3 regions of the Streptomyces sp. NPDC002793 genome follow, and region 1 is predicted to be linked to each of the others. Evidence: riboswitches for the same ligand, from Rfam matches in the RefSeq annotation. Region 1 holds a riboswitch; each other region holds the start of a gene.

Evidence for each region. A riboswitch is a leader RNA that binds a small molecule or an ion and turns the genes downstream of it on or off. The one in region 1 is predicted to bind cyclic di-AMP.
Region 2: another riboswitch for cyclic di-AMP. It lies ahead of ABT001_RS25080 (M23 family metallopeptidase); the one in region 1 lies ahead of ABT001_RS27410 (M23 family metallopeptidase).
Region 3: another riboswitch for cyclic di-AMP. It lies ahead of ABT001_RS06260 (M23 family metallopeptidase); the one in region 1 lies ahead of ABT001_RS27410 (M23 family metallopeptidase).

What each region holds. Positions count from the first base shown of each region.
Region 1 covers NZ_JBEOVL010000035.1:3,413-11,023, forward strand. Annotated here, with positions in the region: gene hpnH (adenosyl-hopene transferase HpnH) at 1-389, shown strand, start outside; gene ABT001_RS27390 (aspartate aminotransferase family protein) at 561-1,955, shown strand; gene ABT001_RS27395 (helix-turn-helix domain-containing protein) at 2,024-2,644, shown strand; gene ABT001_RS27400 (DUF6126 family protein) at 2,753-2,926, shown strand; gene ABT001_RS27405 (tyrosine-protein phosphatase) at 2,936-3,760, opposite strand; cyclic di-AMP (ydaO/yuaA leader) riboswitch at 4,177-4,334, shown strand; gene ABT001_RS27410 (M23 family metallopeptidase) at 4,339-5,250, shown strand; gene ABT001_RS27415 (SGNH/GDSL hydrolase family protein) at 5,413-6,240, shown strand; gene ABT001_RS27420 (STM4011 family radical SAM protein) at 6,298-7,215, opposite strand; gene ABT001_RS27425 (STM4012 family radical SAM protein) at 7,229-7,611, opposite strand, start outside.
Region 2 covers NZ_JBEOVL010000029.1:22,536-30,146, forward strand. Annotated here, with positions in the region: gene ABT001_RS25065 (bifunctional acetate--CoA ligase family protein/GNAT family N-acetyltransferase) at 1-195, opposite strand, end outside; gene ABT001_RS25070 (HPr family phosphocarrier protein) at 357-638, shown strand; gene ABT001_RS25075 (GntR family transcriptional regulator) at 811-1,506, opposite strand; gene ABT001_RS25080 (M23 family metallopeptidase) at 1,739-2,539, opposite strand; cyclic di-AMP (ydaO/yuaA leader) riboswitch at 2,553-2,721, opposite strand; gene ABT001_RS25085 (M16 family metallopeptidase) at 2,914-4,296, opposite strand; gene ABT001_RS25090 (M16 family metallopeptidase) at 4,323-5,690, opposite strand; gene ABT001_RS25095 (DNA gyrase/topoisomerase IV subunit A) at 5,939-7,611, shown strand, end outside.
Region 3 covers NZ_JBEOVL010000005.1:14,444-22,054, reverse strand. Annotated here, with positions in the region: tRNA gene ABT001_RS06275 (tRNA-Met) at 350-423, shown strand; partial or broken gene ABT001_RS06270 (MerR family transcriptional regulator) at 518-616, shown strand; gene ABT001_RS06265 (PP2C family protein-serine/threonine phosphatase) at 753-1,910, shown strand; cyclic di-AMP (ydaO/yuaA leader) riboswitch at 2,144-2,296, shown strand; gene ABT001_RS06260 (M23 family metallopeptidase) at 2,308-3,348, shown strand; gene ABT001_RS06255 (aldo/keto reductase) at 3,497-4,441, shown strand; gene ABT001_RS06250 (PrsW family intramembrane metalloprotease) at 4,446-5,897, opposite strand; gene trmB (tRNA (guanosine(46)-N7)-methyltransferase TrmB) at 5,969-6,805, opposite strand; gene lhgD (L-2-hydroxyglutarate dehydrogenase) at 6,810-7,611, opposite strand, start outside.

The sequences.
Region 1 (7,611 bases):
AGCACTTCCTGGGTGTCGAGCAGACCCGCGAACTCTTCAAGAAGGCCTTCGCGGGAGGCAACCGGAGCCGCTGGAGGCTCAACCACTCCCCGCTCTTCCTGGACTTCCTGGAGGGCAAGGCCGACTTCCCGTGCACGGCCTGGGCGATCCCCAACTACTCGCTCTTCGGCTGGCAGCGGCCCTGCTACCTGATGAGCGACGGGTACGTGCCCACCTACCGGGAACTCATCGAGGACACCGACTGGGACAAGTACGGCCGTGGCAAGGACCCCCGCTGCGCCAACTGCATGGCGCACTGCGGATACGAGCCCACCGCGGTACTCGCCACCATGGGGTCGCTCAAGGAGTCCCTGCGAGCGGCCAGGGAGACCATCGGAGGGAACCGCTGACGCCATGAGCCCTGGTCCGGGAGGCAGGAGGAGGCCGGAGCCCCAGCGGGGTTCCGGCCGCGGCCGTGGGCCGGGTGCAGGACCAGGGTGTGGAGATCACCGGACGCGTCGGTGCGGTGCCGGAGCGCCGCACGCCGGTGGGAGAGCGGACCGTGCCGAAGGAGAACGGGCATGAAGGACGAACAGCCGGGCTTCGACCTGGCGCGGCTCCTCGCGGAACGAGGCGCCGAACGCTACGAGCTGCACACCAGGCACCTCAACCACCAGCTGCCGCGGATGCTCCACACCCTCGGTTTCGACAAGGTCTACGAGCGGGCGGAGGGCGCCCACTTCTGGGACGCCGAGGGCAACGACTACCTCGACATGCTCGCCGGCTTCGGCGTCATGGGGCTCGGCAGGCACCACCCCGTCGTACGACAGGCGCTCCACGACGTCCTCGACGCCTCGCTCGCGGACCTCACCCGCTTCGACTGCCAGCCGCTGCCCGGACTGCTGGCCGAGAAGCTGCTGGCGCACAGCCCGCACCTGGACCGGGTGTTCTTCGGAAACAGCGGTACGGAAGCGGTCGAGACCGCCCTGAAGTTCGCCCGGTACGCCACCGGCAAGCCGCGCGTCCTCTACTGTGACCACGCCTTCCACGGGCTGACGACCGGATCGCTGTCCGTCAACGGGGAGAGGGGCTTCCGGGACGGCTTCGCACCCCTGCTGCCCGACACGGCCATCGCGCTCGGCGACCTCGACGCGCTGCGGCGTGAACTGAGGCGCGGTGACGTGGCCGGGCTGGTCGTGGAGCCGATCCAGGGCAAGGGCGTCCACGCCTCACCGCCGGGCTTCCTGCGCGAGGCGCAGGAGCTGCTGCACCGGCACAAGGCCGTGCTCATCGCGGACGAGGTGCAGACCGGGCTCGGGAGGACAGGTGACTTCTACGCCTACCAGCACGAGGAGGGGGTCGAACCCGATCTGCTCTGCGTGGCCAAGGCCCTCTCCGGAGGCTACGTGCCGGTCGGCGCGACGCTCGGCAAGGACTGGATCTTCAAGCGCGTCTACTCGTCGATGGACCGGGTCCTCGTCCACTCCGCGAGCTTCGGATCCAACGCCCAGGCCATGGCGGCCGGGCTCGCCGTCCTCGCCGTCATGGAGCAGGAGGAGACCGTTGCGAACGCCCGTCGCACGGGGGATCTGCTGCGCGAACGGCTGACCGCGCTCATCGACCGCTACGAGCTGCTGCACGAGGTGCGCGGCCGGGGTCTGATGATCGGCATCGAGTTCGGCCGGCCGACGTCCCTCAAGCTCCGTGGCCGCTGGACGATGCTGCAGGCCGCCCGTAAGGGGCTCTTCGCGCAGATGGTGGTGGTGCCGCTGCTGCAGAAGCACCGGATCCTCACCCAGGTCTCCGGCGACCATCTGGAGGTGATCAAGCTGATCCCGCCTCTGGTCATCGGGGAACCGGAGGTCGATCGCTTCGTGACCGCCTTCACCGCCGTGATGGACGACGCGCACAGCGGGGGCGGGCTGATGTGGGACTTCGGCAGGACCCTGGTGAAACAGGCGGTCGCCAACCGCTGAGGCCGATCGGAATTTGCCCCTGAGGCAAGTTATTTGCCTCAGGGGAAAGATCCTGGCCCAATGGAGGAATGAATCCTCCTGACGGTGGGGTGGCCGACGAAATCCCTGGGATCGCTCCGCGCCTACGCGATCTGCGCCGTAATCGCGGCCTGACCCTGGAGGCGGCGGCCGGCCGGGCCGCGCTCTCCCCGGCCCACCTCTCCCGTCTCGAGACGGGCCGGAGGCAGCCCTCGCTGCCGATGCTGCTGGGGCTCGCCCGTGTCTACGGTACGACCGTCTCGGAGCTCCTGGGTGAGATGCCCCCCGAACGTGACGCGATCGTCCGCGGCGGCCCGCTCGACGGCACGCCGGGCGGCGCGGGGGCGGGCGGCTGGCTCTACCGGCAGGCGGGCGGATCGGGCCGCGCCATGCAGGCCCTGCGCGTCCGCGTCCCGTACGGCACCGAGGGTGATCTCGTACGCGTGCACCCCGGGGAGGAGTGGCTGTACGTCCTCGACGGCCGGCTGCGGGTCGTACTCGGGGAGACCGTGCACGACCTCGATCCGGGTGACAGCGCGCACTTCGACTCGCTGACCCCGCACCGGATCGCGGCCCTCGACACCGGTGGGGCACGCCTGCTCTTCGTCCACACCCTGCTGCAGAGCCCCGCCGCCGAGCTGTGCCTGGGCAGCGGGGTCCACCGGGTCTGATCCCGCCGCCCACCCCCTCACCGCGCACCCCTCCCGAACGTCCCACCGGGCGCCCCTCACCGGGCATCCGCCGCCACCCGGCCCGAGCGGCCGGAAGAGAGGACCGTCATGTCCGATTCGGAGTACTACGACCCGCTCACCCCGCGCACGGCGAAGAGTGCGGACAGCCAGGAGCGGCGGATGCCCCGCGGTGTCGTGATCCGGCTCTTCGCCTACCTCGTGGCCGGACACGTCATCGCGGCCTTCCTCTTTCTCCTCTTCACCGTGGCAGGCGAGGGCTGAGCCCCGGCGTCACACGCCCTCGACGAGGCGCTCCCGCAGTTTCGCGCGGGTCCCGTGGCTGATCTTCAGCCCTTCGAGGAGATAGCGGTCCGTGCTGCCCCATATCTCCTCGATGGTGGTGAACGCCGCGTCGAGGTATCCGGCGTGTGCGCCGAAGAGCGGATCGAGCAGCTCCATCACCTCGTCGGACATCCCCGCCGACGAGGTGTCGCTGCGCCGCACCCTGTACCGGCGGTGCGCGTCGTTCGACTTGAGGTAGTCGGCCTCGATGGCCTCCTTCTCGACGCCGACGGCGAGCAGCGAGATCGCGATCGACAGCCCGGCCCGGTCCTTGCCCGCCGCGCAGTGCATCAGCGCCGGAACGCTGTCCTCGGCCAGCGCGTGCAGGACGCGGCTGTGTTCGGCGGTGCGGTCCCTGATGATCGAGCGGTACGAGGAGACCATGCGCTCCGTTCCCTTGCCGTCGGCCAGGATCGAGCGGAGCTGCTGGATGTTCCCGTCGCGCACCAGCCGCCAGAACTCCGCGCCGTCGGCGGGGTCGGAGAGGGGAATGCTGACGTTCCGGACGCCCGGCAGCTCCACGTCGTACCCGTCGAGCTTGTGGTCGGCGGCGTTGCGGAAGTCGAAGACCGTGTGCAGGCCGAGCCCGGCGAGGAAGGCGGTGTCGGTCTCGGTGGCATGGGCGAGGTGGCCGCTGCGGAAGAGGCGCCCGTACCGGACGGTGCGACCGTCCACGGTCGGAAGCCCGCCGACGTCACGGAAGTTGCGGACACCGGTCAGGCCGGCCTCGGTCGGTTCGGGGCCGGTGGGCGGGACCTCTGGCAGCTGCGTCACAAGGGCTCCTGTGAGTGTCGGGCGTCGGCGCCGCTCGCCGACGGGGGCACGTCCGCGACGATACGACACGGCCGCAACGGGCAACCGTTCATGCTCCTGTTACATCGGTCCGGGTGGCCGGTCGACGCCGAAGGCGTGTCCGTATTGGCGCATTTAGCAGAACATGCCCCGCTTATGGGGGAGATGGGTTGCGGTGGGTGAGCGGGATCATATCCGTGACGGTGCGTGGTGAAGGGGCCGGAGGGTATTCCGGACGCCGTGCGGAAAGCCAAGATCCGTAATCCACGGAGTGTGACGGGAATTCCGCACCGGAAATGAAGCGTGGATTCCGGTTGGCGATCAGTGGCTTGTTCACGGCGTCCCGGCTCGCCTACGGTCACCCTCAATCCGGACGGAACGCCTAATCCTGCCGCCGCCCGGAATCCGCACCGACTCACGTGTGGCAGGAACGGGGGAACCAGGTAGGCCGCCGGCCGGAGGGATCCGTACGGCTAGGGGTAAAGCCGCGCACCGCGCGGCCGGGCATCTCCAGTCCGAACCCGACAGCTCACCTCGTAGGCGCCGGAGAGGAATTCCCCATGCCCGCACAAGGCAAGCACCGTCGTCCGAAGTCCGGCCCGATCGCCCGAGGCGTCCTCGCCGCAGGGACCGGCGGCGCCGTTCTCGCCCTCCCGCTGCTCGGCGCCACCGGCGCCCATGCCGCCGAGCAGGCCGCGCCGGCCGTCACGTCCGCCTCGCAGAGCGCCCCCGCCTCGGCGGCGAAGAGCTCCGCGAAGACCTACTCCGTGGTCTCCGGCGACTACCTGGCGAAGATCGCGGCCGACAAGAAGGTCAAGGGCGGCTGGCAGAAGCTGTACCAGGACAACCGTGACGTCGTCGGCGAGAACCCGAGCCTGATCATTCCGGGCATGAAGCTGACCCTCGGCGCCAAGGCGTCCGGATCCGCCGAGAAGTCCACCGAGGCCGCGCCCTCCAAGGCCGCCCCCTCGGCCCCGAAGGCCGCCGCTCCGGTCGAGAAGCAGGCCGCGGCCGAGGAGACGGCCGCGAAGACCACCGACTCCGGTGCGTCGGAGAGCGACAGCTCCGGCTGGGCGACCCCGGTCGAGAACGCCAACGTCACCACCCAGTACCGCGCGTCCGGTGCCAGCTGGTCCAGCGGCTACCACACGGGCTCCGACTTCCAGGCGGCCTCCGGCACCGGTGTCCGGTCCATCGGCCCGGGCACCGTGGTCTCCGCCGGCTGGAGCGGCTCCTACGGCAACGAGGTCGTCGTCCAGCACAGCGACGGCATGTACTCCCAGTACGCCCACCTGTCCTCGCTCGGGGTCTCGGCCGGCCAGAGCGTCACCGGCGGCCAGCAGCTCGGCCTCTCCGGCTCCACCGGCAACTCCACCGGCCCGCACCTCCACTTCGAGGTCCGGACCGGCCCGAGCTACGGCTCGGACGTCGACCCGATCGCCTACCTGCGGTCGCACGGCGTCTCCATCTGAGACACGCCACCCGGGGACGGGAAGAGGGGCGGTGCGCGCGGCGCACCGCCCCTCTTCCTTATTCCGGCTTTACCAAAAACTGACCGGGTGGTCTTTCTCACCCACCGTCAACCCCATATTACGGTCGCGTAGGTCACATTCGAAGGTGCAGGATAAGCACTTGTGGCAGACGATTCGAGAAAAAATCAACGAGGCATCATCGGGTCGTACGCAGCGATTGGCGACAGCTTCACCGAGGGCGTCGGAGACCCCGGCCCCGACGGGAGGCTCGTCGGCTGGGCGGACCGGTTCGCGGTTCTCCTCGCGGACCAGCTCCCGGTACCCGATGCGGTGGTCGGCCCCGCGGACGACCCGCACGGGAATTTCCGGTACGCCAATCTCGCCGTACGCGGACGCCTCCTCGACCAGATAGTCGAGGAACAGGTCCCCCGCGCCAAGGAGCTGGCACCTGACCTGGTGAGCTTCTGCGCGGGCGGCAACGACATCCTCCGTCCCGGGTCCGACCCGGACGACGTGGCGGAACGCTTCGAGCGCGCGGTGGCCGAGCTGACCCGGTCGGTCGGCACCGTCATGGTCACCACCGGCTTCGACACCCGTGGTATCCCCGTGCTCAAGCACCTGCGGGGCAAGATCGCCATGTACACCGCGCACGTCCGGTCCATCGCCGACCGTTACGACTGCCCGGTGCTGGACCTGTGGTCCCTGCGCTCCGTGCAGGACAGGCGGGCCTGGGACAGCGACCGGCTGCACCTCTCGCCGGAGGGACACACCCGGGTCGCGCTGCGCGCGGCCCAGGTCCTCGGTCTCGGCGTGCCGACCGACCCCGACCAGGTGTGGCCCCCGCAGGCGCAGCGTGGAACGCTCGATCTTCGGCGCGACGACATCCAGTGGGCGCGTGAGTACCTCGTCCCGTGGATCGGCCGCCGGCTGCGTGGGGAGTCCTCCGGGGACCACGTCGAGGCCAAGCGCCCGGACCTGCTGCCGCTCTGACCGGCGCTCCGACCGCCGTCCCGGCCGCCTGGGTAGGTCGCGACCGCCCGCACAGCGTCAGCGGCTGACGAGGGGAAGCGGGCGCCGGGCCGGGCCCGGCGTCACGAGCCCGTCCGGAGTGACCGGCCGTGCGGGACCGGCGGGTATCCGCTCCAGCACGCCGCCCGCGAACACGTCGTACAACGGCAACGTCTCCAGATGCACGTAGCCGATGTGACAGTCGCACACATCGAGCGGGCAGCCGCGCGGGACGAGCGAGCTCCGGTAGCTGCCGTCGTAGAGATTGCCCAGCTCGGCACGGACGAAGTGGCAGCGGCGCACCGTCCCGTCCCCGTCCACCGAGATGACGGACTCGCCCGTCCGGCAGGGAAGCCCGCGTGAGCGGTGCGGGTGCCTGCTGTAGGGGAACAGCGGGTCCAGAGCCGTCCAGCGGTCCGCCTGCTCGTCCGTGTAGGTGTGCCCCTCGGCGGCGTTGACCCAGAGGTACACCTCGGGCGGAAGCGCGGAGCGCAGCCGGCGGGCCTCCTCCAGGTGTTCGTCGAGACCGACGATCCCGACGCTGTGACGCACCCCGAGGGCAGCGAGCTCCCGGCACCGGCCGAGGAACCGCTCGTACGGCGTCTGCCCGGGGTGGTAGGTGCACCACAGGGCGACCTTGTCGCGCTCCGCCTCCGCCAGCCAGCCCGTACGGCTGCTGAGGTTGGTCTGGATGGCGACCCGACGGATGTGCGGCAGCCGCGACAGCTCGACGAGCGCCTTCCGGTACCAGGAACGCACCAGACCCTCGCCCCACGGGGTGAACAGTACGGACAGCCCGTCGTCCGTCTGTGCCGCGGCCCACGCGGTGAAGCGCTCCAGGGCGGCACGGTCGGACCGGAGCGCCTCCCCGCTGTCCCGCCGCTTGGCGAACGGGCAGTAGGGGCAGTCGTAGTCGCACGACGCCAGGGGGCCCCGGTAAAGGATTGTCAGGTCCATGGGTGCCATCCCCTCACTTCGCCTCGTACGCGGCCATCGCGGCCCGCACCGCCGGGGAGAACAGCTCAGGCCCCAGCGCGTCGGAGTGGGCCAGGCCCTCCGGGGACAGACGCAGGAACGCGGGGCCCGCCCCCTCGTCCAGCCAGCCGCGCGCGGAGAAGAGCTCCAGCTCGGCGGGGAAGTCCTCGTACGGATCCGTTCCGAAGCGCTCGCGGTACTCCTCGGGCCGCGCGCCTTCGGCCTGGAGGAGCGACTGCAGGAGGTGGCGCCGACGCGCCTCGTCGTCGTCGACGTACCTGCCGACCTCCGCCCTGGAGAAGTCCGTGGTGGTGGTGAAGCCGTCGATGATGCCCCGGATCTCCCGCATCTCCACCGCATAGTCGAAGGAGTAGTGGA
Region 2 (7,611 bases), on a different contig from region 1:
GAGGCGCGGGTACGGGGCGAAGAAGCGATAGTACTTCGACTCGTCGGACACCTGCTCGTAGAAGCTGACCAGCCGCTCGGCGTCGTCCGTGGTGATGGGCCTGATGCGCGCGGTGCCACCGTCGCGGAGCACCACGTCCGCCTCCCAGTGGTCGGGGTACGCGTGATGCGGACTCTGCTCCGGAGTGGGCTCCATGGGCAAAGCCTACGACCCGTCGCACCGGTCGCGGCGGGGTGGCGGCGCGGGCACGCTTGGGGCCTGTATCGCGTTGTGCCCGGTGGCGATGCCTGGCGCGGCAGTGCGCCCTGCATGAGAGACTGGTCTAGACAACCCATTGTTACGTGAAGGGCAGAACCATGGCTGAGCGCCGCGTCAACGTCGGTTGGGCCGAGGGCCTGCACGCCCGCCCCGCTTCCATCTTCGTCCGTGCCGCGACGGCCTCCGGCGTCCCGGTGACGATCGCCAAGGCTGACGGCAACCCGGTGAACGCCGCGTCCATGCTCGCGGTGCTCGGTCTGGGCGCCCAGGGCGGCGAGGAGATCGTGCTCGCGTCCGAGGCGGACGACGCCGAGGCCGCCCTGGACCGCCTGGCGAAGCTGGTCGCCGAAGGGCTCGAGGAGCTTCCGGAGACCGTCTGATTCCGGGCGTCCCGAACTGGAATCATTTCCACGGAAAAGCCGCGGCACCCCCACGGGGAGCCGCGGCTTTTCACGTTTTCCGAACGAGGTCGGGGCTGAGCCCGGAAAACGAAATCAGGGCAGCACAAAGAAAGCCCCTCAATAATTATCCTCTTTGTATACGGTGCAATTGTTAATGGCGGACTCCCGCGATGTTTACGGGGTGTTGCGAAGTCCTCACCCGCGCCGGGCGCCCCGGCGGGTCCGTGCGCCGCAGCCGGTGGGCCGCGGTGGCCCGCTCGGCGTGCTGGGTGGCGAGCGCCCTGGCCCGCTCCGCGTCACGGCGCGCCACGGCGTCGACGAGAGCACCGTGCTCGGCCCAGAAGTCCGCGGGGCGGGCCGGCTGCTCGACGGCGTACATCCAGGCGATCTTGTGCCGGAGCTGGGTGAGCAGCGCTATCAGCGCGGGGCTGCCGGAGGCCTGTGCCAGCGTCTCGTGGAACCAGCCGCCCAGGGAGCGCAGATCCTCCCCCTCGCCCCTGCGCACCCGCTCCTGCCCCAGCCTGACCAGGCCTCGGAGCACTTTGAGGTGCGCCTCGGTGCGGCGCTGCGCGGCGCGGGCCGCCCCGAGTGGTTCCAGGAGCATCCGGATCTCCAGGAGGTCGGCGGCCTCCTGCTCCGTGGGCTCGGCGACGCAGGCACCGGCATGCCTGCGGGTGACGACGAACCCCTCGGATTCCAGGGTGCGCAACGCCTCGCGCACGGGGACGCGGGAGACGCCGTAGCGACGCGCGAGCACCTCTTCGGTGAGGCGGCTGCCGCGCTCGAAGACACCGGAGACGATGTCGTCACGGATTGCCGTGCATACCGAATGCGCGGGAATGCGCATGTCCGAACCTCCGCCTTAATCCCCGCGGAACGCGGCCGATCGACGCCTGTTCCGTGACTCTATTGCAACCGGCCACAATTTCCGATGGCGGGGTGGAATCCATGGATATCTTTTGGCCAAAAAGCACTTCCACGAGCCTTCCGCGACCCCTTCCGCGACCTCTTCCGGGACATGACGCAGGCCCCGGCGGATGCCGGGGCCTGCGTCGTGGGCGGTGTCGTGCGGCGTGCGGTCAGACCTGGACGCCGTGGGCACGGAGGTAGGCGACGGGGTCCATGTCCGAGCCGTACTCGGGGGTGGTCCGGGCCTCGAAGTGCAGGTGCGGTCCGGTGGAGTTGCCGGTCGAGCCGGACACACCGATCCGCTCACCCGAGCCGACGCTCTGGCCGACGGACACACCGATCGAGGAGAGGTGGCCGTACTGGGTGTACGTGCCGTCGTTCATGCGCAGCACGATGTTGTTGCCGTACGCGCCGCCCCAGCCCGCCTCGACGACCGTACCGGCGCCGACGGCGACGACGGAGGTGCCGGACGCCGCCTGGAAGTCCACGCCGGAGTGGCTTCCGGAGGACCAGAGCGCGCCGCCGGACTGATATCCGGTGGTCACGTGCGATCCGGCGACCGGGAGGTGGAAGGAGTTCAGCCGGGCCCGCTCGGCGGCGCGCGCCGCGCGCGCCTCGGCCTCGCGCGCCTCCGCGGCGCGGGCTTCGGCCTTGCGCTCGGCCTCCGCCTTCGCCTCGGCCTTTGCCTTGGCTTCCGCCTCGGCCTTCGCCTTCGCCTCGGCCGCGAGGTCGGCCTGGTGCTTCTGGGCCTTCGCCTGGGCGTCGATCTGGGCGGCGAGGGTGGTGTCGAGGGCGACGGTCTGGGTCAGGCCGGTGGCGGTGACGGCCTCGGAGTCCGCGGCGAGGGCCGGGGAGGCCGTGGTGCCGATGACACCGGCGGTGGCCAGGGCCGCGATGCCGGCGACCTCGGCGCTCTTGCGCGTCAGGCGGCTCGGGGCACGGTGCTTCCCGGTGGCACGGATGAACGCCATGGAGGGGCTGGTCCTTTCCTTCCTTCTCGCCTACCGGGTTAGCTGACGGGTTCGGAGCAGGAAGGTCTCCTACGGGCCCCCACACCTCGGACGAGGTGACAGGGATCCGATTCACCCCAGGGACTTCGTGGGTCCCCGGCTCCCCAGGCTCGCGCCTGACGGGGACTCGGCGATGGCTGCCCGGCGCCGCGGATGCGGCATTCGTCTGGCGGACAGCCGGGCCGACGCTAGGTCGGGGCCCTTCACGGCACCAAACAGAAAGGGCCTTTTGTCGCACATCCCACAGGATTAATAGGCATTTTCTTTACGAAACGGACACATGGCAGAACCCTGGCGCCCGGTGCACGCGCCAGGGTCCGTCATGTCCCGTTCCGTCAGCCGGTGACGACCGACACCTCGCCGATCCCCAGGGCCTTCACGGGCTCCGCGATCTGCGCGGCGTCCCCGACCAGGACGGTGACCAGCCGGTCGACCGGGAAGGCGTTGACCACGGCAGCGGTCGCCTCGACCGTGCCGGTCGCGGCCAGCCGGGCGTACAGCTGGGCCTGGTAGTCGTCCGGCAGGTGCTGCTCCACCTGGTCGGCCAGGGTGCCCGCGACGGAGGCCGCCGTCTCGTACTTCAGCGGGGCCACACCCACGAGGTTCTGCACGGCGGTCTCGCGTTCGGCGTCGGTGAGCCCCTCGGCCGCCAGGGTCCGCAGGACCTTCCACAGGTCGTCGAGCGCGGGGCCGGTGGACTCCGTGTCGACGGAGCCGCTGATGGCGAGCATCGCGGCGCCGGTCGCCCCGGAGGCGGACCCGGGTGCCGTCGAGCGCAGCACCTGCCCGAAGGCCCGGACGCCGTAGGTGTAGCCCTTCTCCTCGCGCAGCACACGGTCGAGCCGCGAGGTGAGGGTGCCTCCCAGGCAGTACGTGCCGAGGACCTGGGCCGGCCACACACTGTCGTGCCGGTCCGCTCCGATCCGGCCGATCAGCAGCTGGGTCTGCACGGCTCCGGGACGGTCGACGATGACCACACGGCCGGTGTCGTCCGCGGTGATCGGGGGCACCGGCCGGGCCTGGCCGGCGTTGCCCGACCAGTCCCCGACGGTGTCGGAGAGCAGCGCGTCCAGGTCCACCTCGGTGAGGTCGCCGACGACGACCGCCGTCGCGGTGGAGGGGCGGACATGGGCGTCGTAGAAGGCGCGTACGGCGGCGGCGTCGATCCGCCGGACCGTCTCCTCGGTGCCCTGGCGCGGGCGCGACATCCGCGCCGTGGCGGGGAAGAGCTCCTTGGAGAGCTGCTTGGCGGCCCGGCGGGCCGGGTTGGCCTGCTCGTGCGGGATCTCGTCGAGGCGGTTGCCCACCAGGCGTTCGATCTCGCTCTCCGCGAAGGCCGGGGCGCGCAGTGCCTCGGCGACCAGACCGAGGGCCTTGGCCAGCCGGGAGACCGGGACCTCCAGGGAGACTCGCAGACCCGGGTGGTCCGCGTGCGCGTCCAGCGTGGCGCCGCACCGCTCCAGCTCGGCGGCGAACTCCTCCGCCGAGTGCTTGTCCGTACCCTCGGACAGGGCGCGCGCCATGATCGTGGCCACACCGTCCAGGCCCTCGGGCTCGGCGTCCAGCGGGGCGTCGAGGAAGATCTCCACGGCGACGACCTGCTGGCCGGGGCGGTGACAGCGCAGCACGGTCAGCCCGTTGGGCAGGGCGCCGCGTTCGGGCGCGGGAAAGGCCCAGGGCCGGGCCTCACCGGCGGTCGGCTGCGGGTGGTACTCCATCGCTACTCCAGTCACGGCGGCGTCGGTCACTTGTCGGCCCCCTCGTGCGCGTCGGTCTCGTGCGCGTCGGTGCCGTCCGTCTCGTCGGCCGGTTCGAGCGGCTCGTAGACCAGGACCGCACGGTTGTCGGGACGCAGATGCGCCCTTGCGGCGGCCTTGACCTCGTCGGCCGTCACGTCGAGCACCCGGCCCACCGCGGTCAGTGCGAGCTGCGGGTCGCCGAACAGGACGGCGTACCGGCACAGTTCGTCCGCGCGGCCGGCGACCGTGCCGAGCCGGTCCAGCCACTCACGCTCCAGCTGGGCCTGGGCGCGCTCCATCTCCTCGGGCGTGGGGCCCTCCTCGGCGAAGCGGGCGAGCTCCTCGTCGACGGCCTCCTCGATCCGGGGCACCTCGACGCCGCCGGACGTCTTGACGTCCAGCCAGCCGAGCGAGGGAGCGCCGGCCAGCCTGAGCAGACCGAATCCGGCGGCGACCGCCGTACGGTCGCGGCGGACCAGGCGGTTGTGCAGGCGGGAGGACTCGCCGCCGCCGAGCACGGTCAGCGCGAGGTCCGCGGCGTCGCACTCGCGCGTGCCGTCGTGCGGCAGCCGGTAGGCGGCCATCAGCGCACGCGCGGGGACCTCCTCCTCGACCACTTCGCGCAGCTGTTCGCCGATGACGGCGGGCAGCGAGCCGTCGCGCGGGGGCTGCTTGCCGTCGTGGGAGGGGATGGAGCCGAAGTACTTCTCGACCCACGCGAGCGTCTGCTCCGGGTCGATGTCCCCGACCACCGAGAGCACCGCGTTGTTCGGCGCGTAGTACGTCCGGAAGAACGCCTGCGCGTCCTCCAGGGTCGCCGCGTCCAGGTCGGCCATCGAACCGATCGGCGTGTGGTGGTAGGGGTGGCCCTCCGGGTAGGCGAGGGCGGTGAGCTTCTCGAACGCGGTGCCGTACGGGACGTTGTCGTAGCGCTGGCGGCGCTCGTTCTTGACGACGTCGCGCTGGTTCTCCATGGACTCCTCGTCGAGCGCGGCGAGCAGCGAGCCCATCCGGTCGGCCTCGAGCCACAGGGCCAGCTCCAGCTGGTGCGTGGGCATCGTCTCGAAGTAGTTGGTGCGCTCGAAGCTGGTGGTGCCGTTGAGGGAGCCGCCCGCCCCCTGCACCAGCTCGAAGTGCCCGTTCCCCTTGACCTGGCCCGAACCCTGGAACATCAGGTGCTCGAAGAGGTGAGCCAGGCCTGTGCGTCCCTTGACCTCGTGCCGGGAGCCGACGTCGTACCAGAGGCAGACCGCGGCGACGGGGGTCAGATGGTCCTCGGAGAGCACCACGCGCAGGCCGTTGGCCAGACGGTGCTCGGTCGCCGTCAAGCCGCCGGAGCCGGCCTGGGCTGTGGCCGTGTGACCCATGGGCATGTACGTCCCTTCGATCGGTACAGGGTTTCCTGCCGGACCTGCCACTCTAAGACCAAGCGCACGGGCACCTGGCGAAGTTCCCGTCGGGTGAATGTTGTCGTAGATGCTGCCGTAAACAGGGGCTCTGGGGAGGCCCCGGGGGCCGTTTCGGACGGGTCGAGGTCGGCGTCGTCAGTGCGGCGGTCCACAATGGTCGGCGTCAGAACCTGAGGTTGCCCGACAGAATCTGTGAAGGAGTCGCAGCCGCGATGGCCCGCCGCAGCACGAAAACCCCGCCGCCGGACGACTTCGAGGAGAAGATCCTCGACATCGACGTCGTCGACGAAATGCAGGGCTCCTTCCTCGAGTACGCGTACTCGGTGATCTACTCCAGGGCGCTGCCCGATGCCCGCGACGGCATGAAGCCCGTGCACCGCCGCATCGTGTCCCAGATGAACGAGATGGGACTGCGCCCCGACCGCGGCTACGTGAAGTGCGCCCGCGTCGTGGGCGAGGTGATGGGCAAACTGCACCCGCACGGTGACGCGTCGATCTATGACGCACTGGTGCGCATGGCACAGCCGTTCTCGATGCGCCTGCCCCTCGTCGACGGGCACGGCAACTTCGGTTCGCTGGGCAACGACGACCCGCCGGCCGCCATGCGGTACACCGAGTGCCGGATGGCCGACGCCACGACCCTGATGACGGAGTCGATCGACGAGGACACCGTCGACTACCAGTCCAACTACGACGGCCAGGAGCGGGAGCCGGTCGTCCTCCCGGCGGCGTACCCGAACCTCCTGGTCAACGGCGCTTCCGGGATCGCGGTCGGCATGGCGACCAACATGCCCCCGCACAACCTCGGCGAGGTCATCGCCGCCGCCCGCCACCTGATCCGGCACCCGGGCGCCGACCTCGAGACGCTGATGCGCTTCGTCCCGGGACCCGACCTGCCCACCGGTGGCAGGATCGTGGGTCTCGGCGGCATCAAGGACGCGTACGCCGCCGGGCGCGGCACGTTCAAGATCCGCGCCACGGTCGCCATAGAGAGCGTCACGGCCCGCCGTAAGGGTCTCGTCGTCACCGAACTGCCCTTCACCGTCGGGCCGGAGAAGGTGATCGCCAAGATCAAGGACCTCGTCGGCTCGAAGAAGCTGCAGGGCATCGCGGACGTCAAGGACCTCACGGACCGGGCGCACGGTCTGCGTCTGGTGATCGAGGTCAAGAACGGCTTCGTGCCGGAGGCCGTGCTGGAGCAGCTCTACAAGCTGACGCCGATGGAGGAGTCCTTCGGCATCAACAACGTGGCGCTGGTCGACGGACAGCCGCTCACCCTGGGGCTGAAGGAGCTCCTGGAGGTCTATCTCGACCACCGCTTCGACGTGGTGCGCCGGCGCAGCGAGTTCCGCAGGACCAAGCGCCGCAACCGGCTGCACCTGGTCGAGGGCCTCCTCGTGGCGCTGCTCGACATCGACGAGGTCATCCGTCTCATCCGGGACAGCGACAACTCGGCGCAGGCGAAGGAGCGCCTGATGGAGCGCTTCTCGCTGAGCGAGATCCAGACCCAGTACATCCTGGACACCCCGCTGCGCAGGCTCACCCGCTTCGACCGGATCGAGCTGGAGACCGAGCGCGACACGCTCGACGCGGAGATCGCCGAGCTGACCGCGATCCTGGAGTCGGACGCCGAACTGCGCAAGCTGGTCTCGTCCGAACTGGCAGCGGTGGCTAAGAAGTTCGGCACCGACCGGCGCACGGTGCTGCTGGAGTCGGCGGGTTCCCAGATCGCCTCGGTGCCGCTGGAGGTCGCCGACGACCCGTGCCAGGTGCTTCTGTCCTCGACCGGCCTGCTGGCCCGCACGGCCAACGCGGAGCCGGTCGCCCAGGCCGAGGACGCCCGGCGCACCAAGCACGACGCGATCGTCTCGGCCGTCGCCGCGAC
Region 3 (7,611 bases), on a different contig from region 1:
TCGCATCGGGTGAGGCTGCTGGTCCGGCACCGGCACCCGGAGGATGCCGTGCGGGCGGGACCGAACACCGAAAGGCTTGCCCCTCCAGCGTCGCGCCGCTCCCCGTACCGCGCAATCGCGGAACGCCGCGCCCCCGGGGCATCCCGGCCTTCCAGACAGGCGGTACGCGAGACCGGAGTGCGGGAAAGGCTGCTGCTACGTCACCGAGCCCGTCAACTCTGCTTTCTGCGAGCCCTGTTGGTACATCGCCCAGGGGCGGTGGGGGCGCCCGCCGGGGGAGTGGGCGGGGGTGGCCGTCGTAATTGGTCGGAGCACCCTCCCGGATGCCGTAGAGTTGCAATCACAACGGCGCGGGGTGGAGCAGCTCGGTAGCTCGCTGGGCTCATAACCCAGAGGTCGCAGGTTCAAATCCTGTCCCCGCTACTAGAAGACAGAGGCCCGGATCCTTTCGAGGATCCGGGCCTCTGTCGTGTGACCCGTTCGTATGGGCCGGCGTCGGCGCGATGTGACATCGCCCGATCCGCGCTGCGGAAGGAACTACGATCGGCACGGAGACGGGACCGCCGTCTCCGTACGGGATGCACTGACGATCTACGCGCGGCACCGGCTCTCCGACTGGCCCCGGAAGGGCGGAGCTCCGGCGCACTCCTCCCTTTGGCCGATGACGGGTCGCCGCTCGGCGCGGCTCCGGCCAGCCTGGGTGGGGCGCGGTACCGTCCGCAGCCGTGGGTGGACCGGGTAGGAGTGCACAGGTGGGGAAGCGGGACGGACGGCGAGGGGGCGCGGCCGGGAACGTCCGTTCCCGGCGGCCCGTGCGCGCGCTGCCCGCGCTGATGATCTGCGCCGGGGTGGTCTTCGACCTCCTGACGCCGACGGAGGTCACCGCCGTGCCGCTCTTCGCGGCCGCTCCGCTGATCGCCGCCCCGTTCTACTCACTGGCCGGCACGGTGCGGGTCGGTGTGGCCTCGATCCTCGTCCTGCTCGCCATCCGGATCTCGGACGGCATGCTCGCCGCGGTCGTGCCGCTCACCGACCTCCTCACCCTGTGCACCGTCGCGGCGCTCTCGCTCGTCATCAACCGCGTCGTACGCCGCGGGAACGAGCAGCTGGCCTCGGCCCGGGTCATCGCGGAGACGGCGATGCGCGCGGTGCTGCCGACGCCCGAGGACCGGATCGGCGGGCTGCAGGTCGCCGCGAGGTACGAGGCGGCGCAGGCGGACGAGTTCGTGGGCGGCGACCTGTACGCCGTCGCCGACACTCCGTACGGCGTGCGCCTGGTCCTCGGTGACGTACGGGGCAAGGGGCTGGACGCCGTGGCGGCCGTGGCCGTCGTGATCGGGGCGTTCCGGGAGGCCGCGGAACAGGAGCTGTCGCTGGAGGGCGTGGTCCAGCGGCTGGAGCGGGCGCTGGCCCGTGAGGGCTCGCGGCGGGGCGGATTCGACACCGTGGAGGGGTTCGTGACCGCAGTCCTCGCGGAGATCCCGACCGGTTCGGACACGGTGCGGGTGGTCAACCGCGGTCACCCCGAACCGCTCGTGCTGCACGCGGACGGGGCGCTGGACGTGCTGTCGCCGACCGTGCCCGCGCTGCCGCTCGGGATGGGGCTGGGTGTGTGGCCGGACCGGTCGGACGAGTGGACGCTGCCGGCCGGTGCGATGTTCCTGGCGTTCACGGACGGGCTGTCCGAGGCGCGGGACGCGCACGGTGTCTTCTACGACCCGGCGGCCCGGCTGCGTGGCCGACTCTTCCCGGGGCCCGAGGAGCTGCTGTCCGCTCTCACCGACGACGTACGGCTGCACACCGGCGGCCGGTCGACGGACGACCTGGCGCTCCTCGCGGTCGGGCGTCCCGCGCGGGGGCAGCAGGAGCGGCGGACGACCGTGAAGATCGTGCGGCGGGACAGTGAATGACCGGTCGCGACAGTCGGTAGTCGAAGGACCCCGCTCCGCATAACATTTGACGCACCGTCAGAAACTGGCGTGTGGGTGAGGGGCACTCAAGTGGCCCGTTTGCGCCCGGTTGACCCCTGAAAGTCCACGCCGGAGCGGGGAATGATCTGCCGGAACAGCTTGGAATCGGACCCGGGTGTCTATTAACGTTCGATAACGCAGCGCGGTTGTACCTGTCGTCGCAAGAGGCGGCACCGTGCGCAGCGCCGAATTCCGCAAGGGAACCGGGGAACCACCTACATGGGGTGAATCGGACACCTGTGTCTCGCGAGAGACGAAGGGGCCCGTAGGAGACCTTCCTGCTCCGAACCCGTCAGCTAACCCGGTAGGCGAGAAGGAAGGAAAGGAGTGCGCCCACGTGGCGTCCAATCAGCCTGCCCCCGAGGCACCGTCATCCTTCAGGACCGGAAGTCTCGGTGATGAGGGCAGGACTTGGGAGGAATGGAACCCCACCGAGGAGTCCATCCGTCCCGTACGCGGCCGGCACCGCGTGGCCAAGCAGCGCGGTCTCGCCCGTAGCTCCACCGTCCTCGGCGTCGGTGTCATAGCGGCCGTCGGAGCGGGTGGCATGGCCACCGCCCAGAGCAAGCCGCCGGTCTCCATCTCTCTTCCCGATTCCATCGCGGACAATCTCCCCGACGCCAAGTCCCTGCCCGGCGTCGGTGCGTTCATGTCCGACGATTCCGACTCGGACCACGAGACCGTCGCCGCGTCCTCCCCGCTCACCACCGCCGGCATCACCGCCGCCGAGGCCGAGCAGGGCACCACCGACGCCGGCGAGGCGCTGCGCGCCCGCATCCTCCAGCAGGCCGAGCAGCAGCAGGCCGGAGCCGACGCCCAGGCCAAGGCCGCGGAGGAGCAGGCGGCGATCGAGGCGGCCGCGGCCCAGGCGGCGCAGCAGCAGAGCGACGCCGAGGCCGAGGCGGCAGCGAAGAAGAAGGCGGCGGAAGAAGCGGCGAAGAAGAAGGCGGAGGCCGAGCGCCTCGCCAAGCTCGCCGCGAGCTACGCCGTCCCGACCTCCTCGTACTACATCAGCTCCACCTTCGGCCAGTCCGGTTCGATGTGGTCCTCGGGCCACCACACCGGGCTGGACTTCGCGGCTCCGACGGGCACCCCGGTCAAGGCCGTCCACAGCGGCACGGTGAAGTCGGCCGGCTGGTCCGGCTCGTACGGCTACCGCACGGTCCTGGAACTCGACGACGGCACCGAGGTCTGGTACTGCCACCAGTCGTCGATGGACGTGTCCGCCGGTCAGCGGGTCACCACCGGCGAGACCATCGGCCGCGTCGGTGCGACCGGCAACGTGACCGGCGCGCACCTGCACCTGGAGATCCACACCGCGGACGGCTCGGGCATCGACCCGATGAGCTGGCTGCGCGGCAAGGGCCTCACGATCTGAGCCCTCGTGACCCCGGCGGCCCTGACGCACGACCCCCCGACGTCAGGGCCGCCGGCCTGTCCGGGGCCGGTGAGCGCCCGGGGCGTCGTCCCCTGGAGCCGCCCAGCCGGTCGGAATAGTTGCCTGAGCCGACCGGTTGTCCATGGGCATGACGTCTCTGCGCCCGCTCGGTTCGTCGAGCCTCAAGGTCTTCCCCCTCGCCCTCGGCGGCAACGTCTTCGGCTGGACGGCCGACGAGGAGCAAACCTTCGCCGTCCTCGACGCCTACGTGGCGGCGGGCGGCAACTTCATCGACACCGCCGACTCCTACTCGGCCTGGGCCCCGGGCAACGAGGGCGGTGAGTCGGAGACCCTGATCGGCAGGTGGCTGGCGGCCCGCTCCCGCCGCGACGACGTCGTCATCGCCACCAAGGTCGGCGCACACCCCGCGTACAAGGGGCTCTCGCCCACCACCGTGAAGCAGGCGGCCGAGGCGTCGCTGCGCCGGCTCGGCACCGACCACATCGACCTCTACTACACGCACTTCGACGACGAGAGCGTCCCCGTCGAGGAGATCATCACCGCCCTCGACCAGCTGGTGAAGGCCGGCACGGTGCGGGAGATCGCCGCCTCCAACATCAGCCCCGAGCGGCTCCAGGCCTCGCTGGACTTCTCCGAGCGCGAGGGCCTCGCCCGGTACGTGGCCCTGCAGCCGCACTACAACCTTGTCTCGCGCGACACCTACGAGGGCGCGCTCCAGGACACGGCGGCCGGGGCCGGCCTCGCCGCGGTCCCGTACTTCGCACTCGCCGCGGGCTTCCTCACCGGCAAGTACCGTCCGGGGGCGGCCGTCGAGAGCGCACGCGCCGAAGGCGCGGGCAAGCACCTGGAGACCGAGCGCGGACGCAAGGTGCTCGCGGCGCTCGACAGGATCGCCCAGGAACACGACGCCGAGATCGCCACGGTCGCCCTCGCCTGGCTGGCCGCCCGGCCGACCGTGACCGCACCGATCGCCTCCGCGCGTACGGTCGGACAGCTGCCGGCGCTGGTCGCGGTCGGCGAGCTGCGGCTGACCGAGCAGCAGGTGACGGAGCTGACCGAGGCGTCAGCCTGACCCTCTAACCGGGCGGTACGCGGTGCCCTCCGTCCTCCCGGTACGGGTTGTGGCCGCCGTAGTGCCGGTGCGGGGCGAGGAGATGCCCCGGAGGCGGCCCGCCGTGGGCGAACTGCCGGGGGAACTGCGGCGGGCCTGGCGGCCGGTGGGCCCGCAGCCGGCCCGTCGCGTGGGCCGCGTACATCAGGGCCGGACCCGCGATGTCCCGGCGCTGCCAGAGGTGGTGCAGCAACTCCTGCTCGCGTACGGCGAAGTCGTCCCCCGCCCCGTCGTGACGTGCCCTCCGGCGCAGCATGGCCAGCGAAGTCGCGAACGACTCGTACTCCGCGACGGCACGGGCCGCGGCCCGGCCCCGGGCGCGGTCCGGGTGGCCGTTCCAGTACCTGGCCATGTCCCGGGCCACGCCCCGTGCCCGCATCGAGGCCAGTGCGAGCGGCTCCGCGGAGCCCAGCCAGCCCGCCGCCGCGTACACCGGCAGTTCGGTGGAGAGCGTGCGCAGCTCCCGCCGGCGCGCCCAGACGGCCAGCCAGGTCACCAGACCGAAGGCCGGCACCATGAACGCGCCGTACACCGCGTAGAAGCCGTACGGGCCGAAGGACGACGAGCCGTTCCACAGGGCGTGCATGCCCATGGCGAGGACGAGTCCGAGCAGCGGCAGGACGATCCGGCGCACCCGGTGGCGTGCGCCGCCGAGCGCCGCGAGGCCGAAGCCGATGCCGGAGAGCACCGTGAACAGGGGGTGCGCGAACGGCGACATCACCACCCGGACGAAGAACGTCCCCACCGTCACGGAGGCGAAGCCCGTGGTCCCGAGCTGCTGGTCCTCGCCGAAGGCGTTGCCCAGGTAGAGGATGTTCTCGGTGAAGGCGAAGCCGGTCGCGGTGAATCCGGCGACCACGATGCCGTCGACGATCCCGCCGAACTGCCGTCTGCGGAAGAGGAAGATCAGCAGGACCGCGACGGCTTTCGCGATCTCCTCGACGACCGGGGCGACGACGGTGGCCCCGAGGGTGTCGGCGCTCGCCGGATCCGCGGTGGCCGTCGCTATCCACCGGGTCGCGAAGGAGTTCGCGATGATCGCCACGAGCGCGGCGGCGCACGCGCCCCAGGAGAAGGCGAACAGCAGATTCCGCCACGGGCCCGGCTCGACCCGGTCGAGCCACCGGAACGCGGCCATCAGCAGCGGCACGGGCAGCACGGCCAGGCCCAGCCCCACCAGGAAGCCCTCGGTCCCCGTCTGCCGGCGCACCAGGGCCAGGATCACCAGACCGCAGAGCGAGAGCACCGTGATCACCGCGCCGACGCGGAACGCCCTGCTGCGCCAGACCATGCCGACGATGCGGGGCCGGTAACGCCAATGGCCTCGCTCCGGGACGGCGCCCAGGAACTCGTCGAGCCGCTGCTCCTCGAGAACCGGGACGGCCGGCTGCTGGTGCTGCGCGGACCCCTCGGACACCTGACGACCCTAACCAGGGCCACTGACACCTGGCCATGCCGCGGGCGCGGGACCGGGCCGGTGATGGCTGATCAGCGGCGGGTGAACAGTACGTCGTGGACGACGTGGCCCTTGTCCAGACCCTGGCCCTCGAAGCGGGTCAGCGGCCGGAACGCGGGCCGGGGCGCGTAGCCGCCGTCCGCCTGGGTGTTCTCGTACAGGGGGTGCGCGGTGAGGACGTCCAGCATCTGCTCGGCGTACGGCTCCCAGTCCGTCGCGCAGTGGACGACGGCGCCGGGCCGCAGCCGCTGCGCCACCAGGTCGAGGAACTCCGGCTGGATCAGCCGGCGCTTGTGGTGCCGCTTCTTGGGCCAGGGGTCGGGGAAGAAGACCCGGAGGCCGTCCAGGGCGGCCGGCTCCAGCATCTCGCGGAGCAGGATGATCGCGTCGCCGTTGGCGACACGGACGTTGGACACCCCCGCCCGTTCCGCGAGGCCCAGCAGATTGCCCTGGCCGGGGGTGTGCACGTCGACGGCCAGGATCCCGGTGGTCGGGTCGTCGGCCGCCATCTGCGCCGTCGCCTCGCCCATGCCGAAGCCGATCTCCAGGACCACCGGGAGGCCGTCGAACAGGGTGGGGAGATCGAGGACGCTGCGGCCGTCGATGTCGAGCCCCCAGGTGGGCCACAGCCGCTGGAGGGCGTCCTCCTGGCCGGTGGTCACCCGGCTGCGGCGCGGCTGGAAGCTGCGGATCCGGCGCTCGTGGTGCGAGCCCGCCGGGTCGGCGGCCGGACCGCCGGGGAAGCGGGGCTCCTGGCGCAGCCTGCGCTGGCGTTCGAAGGAGGCGGCGCGCCTCGCCGCCGCGTCGTCCGCGTCCGGGGTGCCGGGCGTCTCCGGGGCGAGGCCGGGAGTCTCTGGGGTGGGGTTCACAGGCTCAGACACAATGACCCGATTCTACGGCGGGAGGCGTCCAGCCCGTCGCCCCGGCCCGCAGCAGGGCCCGGCGTGCCACCTCCCTCCCGATGGGCAGGGAGGCGGTGGCCGCGGGGGACGGGGCGTTCAGCACGTGCACGGTGTGCGGGGCGTCCCTGATCAGGAAGTCGTCGACCAGGGTGCCGTTCCGCAGGACCGCCTGGGCCCTGACACCGGCGGGGGAAGGCCGCAGATCTGCCTCCGTCACCTCTGGCAGAAGCCGCTGCACGGCGCGGGTGAACGCGGTCTTCGACAGCGATCTGTGCACCTCGCCCATCCCGTACCGCCAGTGCCGCCGGGCGATCCGCCAGGAACCGGGCCAGGCCAGGGTGGACGCAAGCTCGCGCGGGTGGACGACCGTCCGGTCGTACCCCTCGCGGGCCAGCGCCGGCACGGCGTTCGGACCGACGTGGACCGTGCCGTCGACGCCCCGGGTCAGATGCACACCGAGGAAGGGGAACGCGGGGTCCGGCACGGGATAGACGAGTCCGCGCACCAGCTCCGGCCTGGCCAGCTCGTAGTACTCCCCGCGGAACGGCACGATGCGCGCGCCCGGCTCGTCGCCCGCGAGCCGCGCCACCCGGTCGCTGTGCAGCCCCGCGCAGTTGACCAGCACACGGGCCCTGACGACCTGGCCGTCGGCCGTGCGCACCGCTACACCCCACGGGCGCCGGTCGACGGCGACGACCTCCGCGCCGTAACGGATCTGCCCGCCCGAGGCGCACACCTCGGTGGCGAACCGCACGGCCACCGCGGTGAAGTCG